3 regions of the Methylobacterium sp. Leaf85 genome follow, and region 1 is predicted to be linked to each of the others. Evidence: predicted binding sites of a transcription regulator. Region 1 holds the regulator's gene; each other region holds the start of a gene.
What was found. Region 1 encodes LexA, which represses DNA repair genes until DNA is damaged. Its sites were predicted from a motif close to TGTTCNNNNTGTGTTCNG; they were not measured.
Positions count from the first base shown of each region.

Region 1 (4,439 bases):
CGCCACCAACGGCGAGCCATCGCTGGCGGCACCGCTCCTCGTGGCGCTCGCCCTCTCGGCCGCCGTACCGTTCCTCGGTTCAAGGCCCGTCGCCCTCGCTCTGGTTCTCGGACTCGCCGCGTCCTTCCTCGGCTTCTCGGCCGCTGTGTTGCGCCTGCGGATCGTGGCGGCGCCCGTCCTGGCCCGGACGACCATCGCGCCGCTCACAGGCCTTGTGGAAGCCCTCGACGAGCGGGAGGTCGGTGCGCGGCTCATCGTCCTCGTGGAGAGTTTCGGCACCCTGACGCCGGATCGCCGGCCGACGCGGGTTCGCGTGTCCTACAAAAAGGCGCTCACCCTGAAGCCCGGCGATTACATCTCGGCGACGGCGCGGCTCCTGCCCCCGCCCGAGGCGGCCCGGCCCGGCGGATACGATTTCGCGCGCGATGCCTACTTTCGCGGGATCGGCGCCGTCGGCTCTCTCGTGGGCAAGATCGAGGTGAAGCCTCCGCCGAGACCCTTGCCCTGGCAGGTCTCGCTCGCCGCTGCCGTGGACGATGCGCGCAACGCGCTGACCCGGCGGATCACCGATGCCAATGGCGGGCAGGCCGGCGCGGTGGCCGCGGCCCTGGTGACGGGCAAGCGCGGCCTCATCAATGCCGAGACCAACGATGTCCTGCGCGCGGCGGGGATCTACCACGTGGTCTCGATTTCCGGGCTCCACATGGTACTCGCCGCCGGAGTGGTGTTCTGGCTCGTTCGCGCGCTCCTCGCCCTCGTCCCGGGCCTCGCCCTCATCTGGCCGATCAAGAAGATCGCCGCCGGTTTCGCCATGGTCGGCGTCACCGCCTATTGCGTCTTCTCGGGCTGGGACATCGCCGCCGAGCGATCGCTCATCATGACCCTCGTGATGCTGGGCGCGATCCTCGTAGATCGTCCCGCGCTCAGCATGCGCAACCTCGCCCTGGCCGCGCTGATCGCCCTCGCGCGCGAGCCCGACGGGCTACTCGGCCCGAGCTTCCAAATGTCCTTCGGCGCGGTGGCCGGCCTCATCGCCTGCGCGGGCACGCTCAATCGTTGGATGCCGCCACGCGAAGGCGCCAGTCTCTTGGCCCGCGCATGGCGGTTCCTCACCGTCGCGGTCCTCGGCACCTTGGCGACGACCATGGTCGCCCAGATCGCGACGGCGCCGTTCGCGACCTATCATTTCCAGACCGTCCAGCCGTTCGGCATCGTCGGCAACGCGCTGACCTTGCCCCTCGTATCTCTGGCGGTGATGCCGGCGGCGGTGCTCGGAATCCTCGCCTATCCCTTTGCCCTCGATCAGCCGGTCTGGTGGGCGATGGGGCTCGCGGTACGGGGGATGCTCACGATCTCCGGGTGGATCAGCGGGTTTGGCCACGCCACCCTCGTCGTGCCGGCCTATGGCAGCACGGCCCTCTGCCTGCTGGCCCTCGCCCTGCTCCTGCTGACGCTCCCCGTGTCGGGGCTGCGCTGGATCGGCCTCGCTCCGGCCGCCCTCGGCATCGCGCTCGCCGCCACGCCACCTCGCTACGACCTCTATATCGACCGGGAGGGTGGGGGCGCGGCCCTGCGCGACCCAGACGGCCGGCTCGCAATCCTCGGAAACCCGCCCGCCTTCGTCCTCGAACAATGGCTCAAGGCGGACGGCGATTCTCGGAAGGCCGGTGCCGTATCCGTCTCCACGAAAGGCCGTTGCGATGCGGTCGGCTGCACCGCAGGGACGGAGACACGGCGCATCGTGGCGCTCGTCAAGGACAAGCGAGCCTTTACCGAGGATTGTGAGAGGGCAAGCATCATCATAGCCCGCCGCGACGCTCCCAAAGGATGCCGCGTCGGCCTCATCGTCGATCGGGCGTTCCTGGCGGAGCGGGGGGCGACAGCAGTTCGCTTCGGGCCGGACGGTCCTGTCGCGACATCGGCACGCTCGCCGAACGTCCGGCCTCCGTGGCGGCGGGTCATGGCCGAGGCCTCGCCTGTGCACTCGACACCGGCCGAGACCGCGAAACTACAGGATCCCGAGATCGACGAAGGCGATCCATTGCCGGACACACCCTCGGACCGGCCTCAGTAGCGGCGGACGAGGCTGACCAGGCGACCCTGGATCTGTACACGGTCGGGACCCAGCACCCTCGTCTCATAGGCGGGGTTGGCGGCCTCCAGGGCGATGGAGGAACCGCGACGACGCAGGCGTTTCAGGGTGGCTTCCTCATCGTCGATGAGGGCCACGATGATGTCCCCCGTATTCGCGGTGTCCTGCTTCTTGATCACCACCAGATCGCCATCGAGAATACCCGCTTCGATCATCGAATCGCCGCGCACCTCGAGGGCATAATGCTCGCCCCCCGACAGGAAGTCGGGAGACAACGTGACCGAGTGACTTTGGTTCTGGATCGCCGAGATCGGCGTACCGGCCGCGATCCGACCCATGACCGGGATGGTGATGGCCCGTCCGCTCTCGTCCTGAGCCTGGGTCGTCGGCGGGCGCATGGATGGCGTCGCCTTGGACCGTCCGCCTTCGACGACGCTGGGCGTAAAGCGGCGGACTTCGCCGGCGGGAGCCGGCTTCGGCGCGGGGGCGCCGGTCAGGCTTTCGGGCATCCGGATCACCTCGATCGCCCTGGCCCTATTCGGCAGGCGCCGCAGGAACCCGCGCTCTTCAAGGGCCGTGATCAGCCGGTGGATGCCCGATTTCGACTTGAGATCGAGCGCGTCCTTCATCTCGTCGAACGAGGGCGGGACACCACTCCCCTGCATCCGTTGCTGAATGAATTGGAGAAGATCCAGCTGCTTACGCGTCAACATACAGATCACTCTTCCACTGAAGCCAATGGCCGCGACTAACGCCGCTGAAACAAAACACGAACACGGTAGACGTTCTGGAAGTGTTCTGCAAGGGTTCCGTTAACGCGGTGGTAGAGTTTGTTCCTGGGCGGACATTCGCCGGCATCCCGGCGCCGGAGCCCGGCTGGCGGTTCGCGCCTCGCAAGTCGGCTCCATCCCGACGACATCCCACCCCGAGGGCCGATCGCCTCGGCGTGGTCGTTCAATAGCGACGGTGCTACCGGTCGCTGGCTTCGCCGCAGAATCGGGGATTCGTTTCGATCACTGTGACGGATCGGCGAGCCGATACAGACGCTTCGATCCGACCGAAGCCGGCTGTCTCGTCTCGTTCGCCGACATTGGCGGTCGCAGCGACCGGAAACCGGCGACGATGCCGTTCAGTCGAGATAGTCGCCGTACTTCTCGACATGGTTGGCCAGGCCGAGGCCGTGCTCGCGCACCAGGCGTTCGGCAAGTTCCGCGTCGCGCGCCTCCAGCGCCTTGATGATCGCCACGTGTTCCTTGATCGAGTTGGCGGCACGGTCGCCCTGGCGCATGGCCGTGTTGCGGATGCCGCGAACGTGCATGAGCAGATTGCTGGTGATATCCTTGATGACGTCGCACTGGCCCAGCGAAATGATCTTCTGGTGGAAGCGGATATTGGCTTCCGAATACTCGTCGAGATGATCCGACGGACGACCCTCGTAAAATTCCGGGAAATGCTCGCGCAGGCAGTGTAACTGCTCGTCTGTGGCTCGCTCGCAGGCGAGGCGAGCGGCCATGCTCTCCAGGGCCGACCAGGCCTGGATCATGCTGACGATCTCCTTCTTCGACTTCTTGATCACGAAGACGCCGCGCCGGGCCTCGAACCGTACGAAACCTTCCTGCTCGAGTACCGTCAGCGCTTCGCGCACCGGGGTGCGGCTCACTCCCAGGTTGAGAGACAGCTTCCTCTCGTCGAGCCTCACCTCCTCGCGCTGATTATAGATGTTCATATTCGTGATTGCTTCCTTGAGCGCGTCGTAGGCCAATGCACGCAAGCTCGAAGTCGCAACGATGGGCTTTACTTGAAACGTATCCGTCTTAACCATTTTCGACACCTAGAATGATTTCAACTCGCACACAGGGTCGAGCACACTTGGTGTGAAGCATGCCAAACCCGCGTTCAAAATACAAGGAACGCTTCGGGGCAAAGAAATCCTTCAACACAAGAATAGTGGCATCTCTTGTCCTAGCAATCCGGAGGACATGCATTCGGTCGTTGGAGCCGCGTCGATGCCGCACTCGCCATCGTCTCGTTCGTTTCAGTGCCGCGCATTCGCTGAAGCCCGACCAAACCGGCAAGATCATGCAAAACCGTTTGACAGTTGGTATTTGGTATGCCACCAATTGTCGAGAGATGCGGAGGGTTATCCGACTGTAACGCGGCCTGAGCGCGGTCGTGATGAGGCTTCGGCGGATTGGCGGTGGCATCACAGCACGCTGTCGACGTAGGGACACGCATTATAACGCATTACGTTCCGTAGCCCTTCGGTCGGGAGGTTTACGGACGGTCTTCAAGATAAGCATGAGCTGTTTGCTTGAGGAGGTCATAATTTTTTCGGTCTGACTTAAGA
Region 1 covers NZ_LMME01000032.1:226,416-230,854, forward strand. Annotated here, with positions in the region: gene ASF08_RS18930 (ComEC/Rec2 family competence protein) at 1-2,074, shown strand, start outside; gene lexA (transcriptional repressor LexA) at 2,068-2,805, opposite strand; gene ASF08_RS18940 (GntR family transcriptional regulator) at 3,222-3,914, opposite strand.

Region 2 (4,439 bases), on a different contig from region 1:
ACCGGCCCGCAGGGCCATCCTCGGTCGCAATCTGCGTGACGGTGCAGCAATGGGCGCCGCCCCAAAACGACGTGAAGACGAGGCTGGGTCTCGTCGCCGCCGGGTCGAGGCGCACCGCTTTCAATTCGGCGACATCAGTCCCCGGACTTTCCGGGGCTTCGCGAACGGATCGCTCCAACGCCATTCTGAAGCTCTGGCGGCCCCCGAGGCGCCCAATCGCGACAGGATAGCGCTCAGGCCCACCGGCTGTCGCGGCACTGCTCATCGCGACCGAGAGATCGCCAATTCGCATCACGCTGTCACGGAGGCCATCGTATTTGACGCTCTCGGTCCGCGTCGGGGGCGGCGGTGACCAAACCTGTTCGACATAGCTGTCGCCGCGGGACAGGATGAAATCTTTCGGCAGTCCTCCCTCGCGGACGAGCCGCTCGCGAACCAAACGAGGGTTGGCGGCCTGTTCCGGGCCGTAGGCGACGGCAAACCAACCATTTGCCGACCGCATCACTCGGATGTTTGGGTGCCGCCAGCGGTGATAGCGTGCGATGCCAATGGCCTCGTTGAGATCGGCGCGAGACGCGAGGACCACCCACCGGGCATTCCCAGCGAGCGTGAGGTCGCCAGCGGCTGCCGACACGGCGGACAGCGAAGCAATAAACCCAATCGTGACCAGGGCTTCCCTGAACATGCCGATGCCCCCTGCTCCTAGCCCATTCGAATTTCGTCGTGCCTGGAGCAAGTCAAGATACTGGTTTCAGAATTGGTCGAAGATCGACGTTTCTCACGAGCTTGTTGCCGGGACGATCTTCGACGGCGTGCCAAAATTCCCCGCCCGCGTCGGACCGGTTCTTATCGTTGCATCGCTCAACCCGTAGGAGTGGCCCGCCTTCGGCGCTGACCTTCATCGGGATATGGAGTGGTCGTCCATCAACCAATGTCCAGCTTGGCCAAGGCGTGACGTCGAGAGATGGAGCTGGGCCGGGCGAGCAGAGTAGAAAATGTGTCCGGACGTCCCCCAATAGGCCGTCGGCACCGAACACAGACGGCGTAAGGGCCGCCAACCGTCCTATTTTCTGATCTAAGCCTGCTCCTCTCCAGGAGCCAACGCCCTTTGCCTCAATTAGGATCAGGGTCGTGCCTGAGACCACGACTAGATCGATGTCCTGTTGGCTGCCGGTTACCCGCCGGTCCCCATTTGACTGTCGGGCTGTCGCCGCGTCCGGCGAACAATGCGCGTGCAGGGCCGCCACGAGCCAATCAATGTGAAAATCGATGGCCCACCATGCTGCTGGGTCCGCGGAGAAGGTAGAATCACGGCACCGAACGGCGGCCTCGACGCGCTTCAGGAAATTGCAGTCCAGCCGTCGCGAAGTCTCCCCGAGGGCATCGCGCACAAGCCAGTGGCGCTCCTTACGGTTAAACCGCTGTAGGGCTTCGGCGAGCGTCATCAAATGATCCTGACGAGAAAATTTAGTTGCAAGCGTAAGGACCCGCTGTTGGTTTATGGCAAGGGCAAATGAGCAGTCGAGGAAGGCCGGAGGTAGCCTTGGTTGCCAAAAATCCAGGCCCTGATGGGTGATAACATCCAAAGCCGACCGTTTCACTGCTCGCTCGGCCGAGCTTGCGGCGGGTAGCACCGAAAAAGACCCGTCGTGCTCCAGCACGGCATTAAAGACGCCACAGCAGGCGGCGTAGTACCAGCGAATGGCCCCGTCCGCCGAGAACGCGCACGTCCAATCCGTCATTCCAGCCGAGAACCATGGATCGGCGCCCACATTCCAAGCCGCCTGTGCCGTCATTTCGGATGGGTACAACTCGACCTACGCGAGGATGAGGTGGTGAATCTCGCCCGCACGCAGGCCCGCGATCACAACCAAAGCTTCGGAAGCATCGTCCAGCGACAGAGCCCAGGCACAATGTTTTGGCGCTCCCAACATGCTGGGGCCGTCATCACCGAGACCGAACAACGAGCTTGACCGGGAACCGGTAGGGCGGTTGTTCTCTTTCTGTTCTAGTTTTGGGAAGGGAACGGTCGTGGGCGTGTACCGGATCGAGGAGCTGGCGCGAGATGGCGACAGCGTCGTGCGCGTGCCGATCATGGGGCCGACGCTCTGCGCCGGCTTCCCGTCGCCCGCCGACGACTTCCTCGAAGGCGCCCTTGAGCTACCGCGCTGGCTCGCCCCGAACCCGCCGGCAACGTTCGCCTGGAACATCTCCGGGGATTCCATGCGCGGCGCCGGCATCTTCGACCGCGACCTCGCCGTGGTGGATCGGAGCCTCAAGCCCACACACGACAGCGTCGTGGTCGCTGCTGTCGACGGGCAGATGTCGATCAAGCGCTTCCTCGTTGAGGAGCGTGTGGCGCGCCTCGCATTCGACAATCCCGACCTTCCCGCCTTCGCCGTCGAAGAGGCCGCCGAGGCCGAGATATGGGGCGTGGTGCGCTTCTCGATCCGGTGGCACATCGCCCGCGCCGGCTTAGTTCGATGAGCCGGGCCATCGCCCTGATCGACGGCAACAGCTTCTATTGCTCATGCGAGCGGGTGTTCGATCCCAAGCTGATCGGCGTCCCCGTGATCGTCCTGTCCAATAACGATGGTTGTGCGGTGGCCCGCACCGCCGAGGCCAAGGCCCTCGGCATCCGCATGGGCGAGCCTTGGTTTAAAATCCAGGCCCTATGCAAGCGCGAGGGCGTGCGGGCGTTCTCATCCAACTACACGCTCTATGGGGACATGAGCGCCAGGGCGAACGCGGTGTATCGCGACTTCGCACCGAGGGTGGAAATCTACTCGATAGACGAGAGCTTCCTCGACATCTCGGACGTCCGCGAGGATCGGCGTCGGGAGCTTGCCCGCGACCTCCGCGCGACGGTACGGGCCTGGACCGGCATCCCGACCTGCGTCGGGATCGGCCCGACCAAGACCCTCGCCAAGCTCGCCAACCACATTGCGAAGACGATCCCCGAGCTAGGGGGCGTCTGCGACCTGTCGGACGAGGACGAGCGCGCGGCATGGCTCTGCCGTATCCACGTCGGCGAGGTATGGGGCATTGGCCGGGCCTCCCTCACCAAGCTCGAAGCCATGGGCGTCGATAGCGTGGCGGACCTGCGCGACCTCGATCCCCGGCCCGTCCGTAAGGCGATGACGGTGGTGGGGGAGCGCATTATCCACGAGCTGAGAGGCCTCGCCTGCCTGCCGTTGGAAGAGCTGCCGGCGCAGCGTAAGGGCTGCGCGGTGACACGCTCGTTCTCCCGCCGGATCGAGGATCGGGAGACGATGGAGCAGGCGGTGTCCGCGTATGCGACCCGGCTCGGGGAGAAGCTCCGGCGCGGTGGCCTCGGCACTACCCACGTCACCGTCTTCTACCACACGTCGGAGCACGACCGCGGGGACCCGATGCGGTCCGTCTCGACTACCGTCACCCTACCGGAGCCTACGAACGACACCCTGGCCCTCATCAAAGCGGCCCGGGCCGGCGTGGCGAAGACATGGTGCGAGTCATCAGGGGACCGCCCCTGGCGCTTCAGCAAGGCCGGCATCATTACGACCGACCTTGCACCGCTGGAAAATGGCCAGCGCGCGCTGATCGGGCAGCTCGACCGCGAGCGGAGCGGGCCGCTGATGGCCGCGATGGACGAGTGCAATCGGCGCTTTGGCCGGGGGGCCGTCGTGCCGGCGCGGGCTGGTCTTGAAGCGAAGCGAACGTGGTCGACCAAATTCGAGATGCGCAGCCCGCGTTACACAACGCAAGTCAGTGAGTTGCCGACTGCGCACGCGACGATTTAAAGGCTCTGCACTTCACTCGCGATAAGAATGCTTTCGGCCCACAGCGGGCCCTTGCGAGGTCTGCTTTCCTGCACCGTAAGTAAGAGGACCTTGGGCCGCAGGAATGGACTTCCGCCGCTTTGCTTTTGGGTGGCGGATGCAGCGAAGTCGACATTGCCGCGGGCACCAATTGAGACTGATACCCGCAGCCGGTACCAATTATTCGATCTATATTCTCATATTTTTTAAAATCTCGCATTTTTACTTACTTTTTAAAGATTTGATCGCTATAGCTTCGATATGGCCAATTATTCTAGAGACCTTGCCCGGCCCATCCACGTCGGCTTTCGCCGCCATGCATATAGACTTTGAGGTTTTGGGGCCAACAAAAAATGTTGCTATGCGACCACCACTCGGCTTCTGCGTTACTGTATTTACGATATTAGCTGAACTCACTAACAATTCTTCATCGCTATCTGCGTTAAGGCATCCTTGATTTTCTTGATCGTTACCACTATCTCCGTACGCTGATACATCGGCACTTCTTTTCAGCACATATTGAATGGGAATACTTACTGCCTGCTTTGGAAGATCGACTTGAGCAGAATGCCCATCGACCGACATGCTCATCGAGAAATCATCATTTAAGTCTCTTTCAACGGGAATTCTAATGCTTTC
Region 2 covers NZ_LMME01000011.1:10,768-15,206, reverse strand. Annotated here, with positions in the region: gene ASF08_RS25715 (serine protease) at 1-685, opposite strand, end outside; gene ASF08_RS24665 (hypothetical protein) at 738-1,742, opposite strand; gene ASF08_RS08560 (LexA family protein) at 2,032-2,487, shown strand; gene ASF08_RS08555 (Y-family DNA polymerase) at 2,484-3,782, shown strand; gene ASF08_RS24660 (hypothetical protein) at 4,023-4,439, opposite strand, start outside.
Region 2: the regulator LexA is predicted to act here: its motif matches at 1,994-2,011, upstream of ASF08_RS08560 (LexA family protein).

Region 3 (4,439 bases), on a different contig from region 1:
CCGCGCGCGGCAGGCTTAGTGGCGCATCGGAGCCGGATTCTGGCTGGGAGACCTGTCCGAACAGGCCGGGGGCCTGCCCGATGGACCAGACTACTCTATCGGGCGGGACCGATGCGGCGGCGAGCAGGCGCGCTGCGGCGCGGAACCCGTCGAGATCGGCGCCCTCGCGGAGGGTGATCGTTTGGAGTGATCCACCCGACCTTGCCCCCTCTGCGAGGGAGAGTGGCCCTCGCGTAAGCGAGGGTCTGGAGAGGGAAGCGCCATCTCCGGAAAGGTCGCCCCCTCTCCCGCCTGCTCCGCAGGCACCCTCCCCCGCAGAGGGGGGAGGGTGGTGCTCACCATCGCGGTCCATCAGAACAGGCTCAGCTGCCGCGCCGGCTCGACGAGCTTGGCGCGCAGGTCCAGCCTGTCGGTGCCCCCGGGTCCCGGGTGATAATCGGCGGCAATCAGGAACGGGCGGGCGCGCTTGAGGCCGGAGGTGAGACGGGCGACGTCGTCCAGGCGCAGCCGCGTGTGGCGGCGCGCCTTCACGATCTTGTCGACGGCCCGCGCACCGAGGCCCGGCACCCGCAGCAGCATCTCCCGGTCGGCGACATTCACGTCCACGGGGAAACGCCCCCGATGCTTCAGCGCCCAGGCCAGTTTCGGGTCGATGTCGAGAGAAAACATCCCGTCTTCGGCGGCATCGGCCACGTCGTCGGCGGAGAAATCGTAATACCGGATCAGCCAATCGGCCTGATAGAGCCGGTGCTCGCGCTGGAGCGGCGGGGATTTCAGGGGCAGGATGGCGGAGCCGTCTGGGATCGGGCTGAAGGCCGAGTAATACACCCGCTTCAGGTTGAACGAGCCGTAGAGAAGGGCGCTCTTGCGGATCAGCGCCTCGTCGGTGGTGGTGTCCGCACCGACGATGACCTGCGTCGACTGCCCGGCGGGCGAGAACCGGCGCTTCTCGGCCTTCGCCTCGGTGATCCGGGCGCCGATCTGCTTCATCGCGTTCTGGATGACCGGGCCGTTCTTTTCCGGCGCCAGCCGGTGCAGGCTGGCATCGGTGGGGAGTTCGAGGTTGATCGAGAGCCGGTCGGCATAGAGCCCCGCCTCCTCCACCAGCCACGGGCTCGCCTCCGGGATTGACTTGAGGTGGATGTAGCCGCGAAAGCCGTGGTCGCGCCGCAGGGACTTCGCCACCCGCGTCAGCAGTTCCATCGTGTGGTCGGGCGACTTGATGATGCCCGAGGAGAGGAACAACCCTTCGATATAGTTGCGCTTGTAAAACTCCACCGTGAGGGTCACGACCTCCTCGACGGTGAACTTGGCGCGGGCGACGTTGGAGGAGCGCCGGTTCACGCAATAGGCGCAGTCGAACAGGCAGTAATTGGTCAGCAGGATCTTCAGGAGCGAGATGCAGCGCCCGTCCGGCGTGTAGGCGTGGCAGATGCCGGCGCCGGTGGTCGAGCCGAGTTCGCCCTTGCCGGCCACCCGTTTGGGCGCCCCCGACGAGGAGCAGGACGCATCGTATTTCGCGGCATCGGCCAGGATGCGCAGCTTCTTGGCGAGGGTCTCGTCCATGATAGGGACATGCGCGTCGTTCGTGTTTCGTTCAAGTTTTTGTCGGGCGCGGCCGAAAATGTCGCAGCGCGCTTTCCCGTCTCCCCGCATGTGGGACCACCGGGTTCATCTGGCATCGCGCGTCCCTCTCCCCCCTGTGGGGAGAGGTCAGGAGTGGGGGTGGCGCCGCTGGCCTCCGACGGCTGAGGGTCACCCAACCACCCCCACCTCCAATTCCTCCCCACAAGTGGGAGGACGGCCGCGTAGCGCGCGAAAGGTGTGAATGCCGTAGGCGTGCGAGGAGTGGGGCAGCACCGCCCGGCTCACGACGAGACGGCCATCACCGGTCGAGCCCGTCCTCCGCAATCACCTCCTCGTCGACGATCGTTTTCGCCAATCCGTACGAGAACCCGGCCCTCGCCATCGAGGCGAGATCCTTGTCGCGGTGGGCGGCGCGGAGGTCGGGGCGGCGGAACGGGCCGAGCCGGCGGCGCTTGGCATAGGCGCGGGCCGCCACCTCCTCGGCATCGGTGCCCTCCTCCTCACCCCGGTCGCGCTCGGTCTCCAGGGTTTCGGCGATGAGCGTCCGGTCGACCCCCTTGGCGGCGAGCTTGGCCGAGAGGCCGCGGGCGGAGGCCCCGCGCCGGCGCAGGGTCGCCGCCCGCGCGGCGGTGAACCGGGCGTCGTCCACGAGGCCGGAGGAACGGGCGCGCTCCACGATGGCGGCGACGGTCTCGGCGAAGGCGGCGGGGTCTTCGTCCCGGAGCCGGCACCGCTTGGCGACCCGGCGCTCCAAGGTCTGGCGCAGCATCGCTACGGAGGCGCTGTAGCGCTCCAGATACTGCAGGGCGACGCGCTCCAGATACGCGGCCGTGATCGGCGGCGTAGGTTTCGCCGCGCGGGGCGTGGGCTCTGCCTCGCGCGACATTGGCTTTGCCTCGCGGGGCGTGGATTTTGCCTGTCGCGAGGGCACGACACGTCCCGCTGCAACGTTTCGAGCGCTCATCGGTTCATCACGCTTCGGACAGGTTTCAGGATCATGAGGCGCCTCGTCTCGACCGTGAACCGGTTGCCTGTCTTACCCCGAGAGGACGCATGCATGTCATGCCGGCATTCCTCCTGAAGCGCGAGTGGCTCCTGGTCGCGCTCGGCCTCGGCTTCGCCGTTCTCGCGGCCGCCGTGGTCTACCTGTCGCGCCCGACGGTGCTCACCGTGGCGGTCGGTCCGCGCGACGGGGCCGAGGCGCAGTTGCTCGAAACCTATGCCCAGGCCCTCAAACGGGCGCGGGAGGACGTGCGCCTCAACGTGCGGACCTATGACGACGTGCGCGACAGCGCCGCCGCGCTCCAGGCCGGGAACGCCGATCTCGCCGTGGTCCGGCCCGACGTCTTCCTGCCCGATAACGGCCTGACGCTGGCGCTCCTTCACGAGGAGACGCTCCTCATCGCCACCCCCGAGGCCAGCGCGATCGAGAGCTTCCCCGACCTCGCGACCAAGCGCCTCGGCATCGTCGAACGACACGCGGCCGACCGGCCCTTCGTCACCAACCTCCTCGGCTTCTACGATTTCACCCCCGTGCCGGCGCCCGAGCCCGGCCATGCCCTCACCGCCGGCCATATCGCCCTGGTGCCGCTCAAGCCCGGCGAGGTGACCGCCGCGCTGCAGGCCGGCACCGTGGACGCCGTCGCCGTCATCGCGGCGCCGACCTCGAAGGCCGCGATCTCCACGGTCCGGGCGGTGGAGATGGCCTCCCATGAGAAGAAGATCACCATCGTCTCCGTCCCCGACGGCGACGCCATCGTGCAGCGGATGCCCGAACTGCAATCGGCGACGATCCCCGCCGGCACGTTCGGCGGCCGGCCCAAGCGCCCCGAGGAGGACGTGAAGACGGTGGGCGCTTCCTACCGGCTGATGGCGCGGGGCGGGGTGAGCCGCTACTCGGTGGCCTCCGTCACGCAGCACCTGTTCGAATGGCGCTCGAAGCTGGCGCCCGGCGCGCCCATCGCCAACCTGATGAAGGCCCCGGATTTCGAGACGTCGGTGGCCGCCACCAGCGCCCGCCTGCCCAACCATCCGGGCGCGGTCGATTATTTCGAGCGGGAGCAGCAGACCCTGTTCGAACGCTACGAGGATTACGTCTACCTCCTCGCCTTCTTCGGCGGCACGATCGGCTCCGGCATCGCCTGGCTCGGCCAGCGCCTCGCCCGCCAGCGCCGCGAGCGGGTGGACGTGGTCCTCGACCGGCTCCTCGACATCCTCAGGGACATCCGCTCGGCCACCACGAGGGAGCAGCTCGACGGCCTCGTTCGCGAGACCGACGACCTCGTCACCGACGTCGTCCAGCACGCCCGCGAGCGCAACGTCGACACCCGCGCGATGAACGCCCTGATCCTGGCCATCGACGCCGTGCACGGCGCCATCGCCGATGCCCGCCGGTCCCTCGTCACCGGCGCCGAGCCCGAGCGCCGGCCCCTGCGGACGCGGTCCGCGCGTCTTCTCAGGCTGGATCGGCCGGCGGCGGAATAGGCGCGGCTTCTCCCCTCATCGCCTCATCTCGTCGAGCATGGCCTCGACGACGTTGCTGAAATCGTCGCTCCAGGGACGGCGGCCCATGTCGGGCACGACCCGCGTCCACTCGCCCGGTTCGGCGAGCGTCCCGAGATGGGCCTCGTCGCGGGCGATGGCGACGACGATGGAGGCCTGACGGAAGCGCGGTCCGTCGATGCTGTCCATCAGGCGCCCGTCGCGGACGAAGGTGACGAGGCCCTTGTCGGCTGCCGCGCGGGCGAGGATGTGGCGCAGTTCGAGGTGCCGGTTCGAGATGTGGACGACGAGGGCGCCGTCGGGCGCGAGCTTCGCGGCGTAGAGCGCCAGTGCTTCCCGCGTCATGAGAT
Region 3 covers NZ_LMME01000014.1:6,225-10,663, forward strand. Annotated here, with positions in the region: gene ASF08_RS11010 (UdgX family uracil-DNA binding protein) at 1-352, opposite strand, end outside; gene ASF08_RS11015 (putative DNA modification/repair radical SAM protein) at 352-1,566, opposite strand; gene ASF08_RS11020 (RecX family transcriptional regulator) at 1,886-2,473, opposite strand; gene ASF08_RS11025 (TAXI family TRAP transporter solute-binding subunit) at 2,641-4,071, shown strand; gene ASF08_RS11030 (fused MFS/spermidine synthase) at 4,087-4,439, opposite strand, start outside.
Region 3: the regulator LexA is predicted to act here: its motif matches at 1,584-1,601, upstream of ASF08_RS11015 (putative DNA modification/repair radical SAM protein).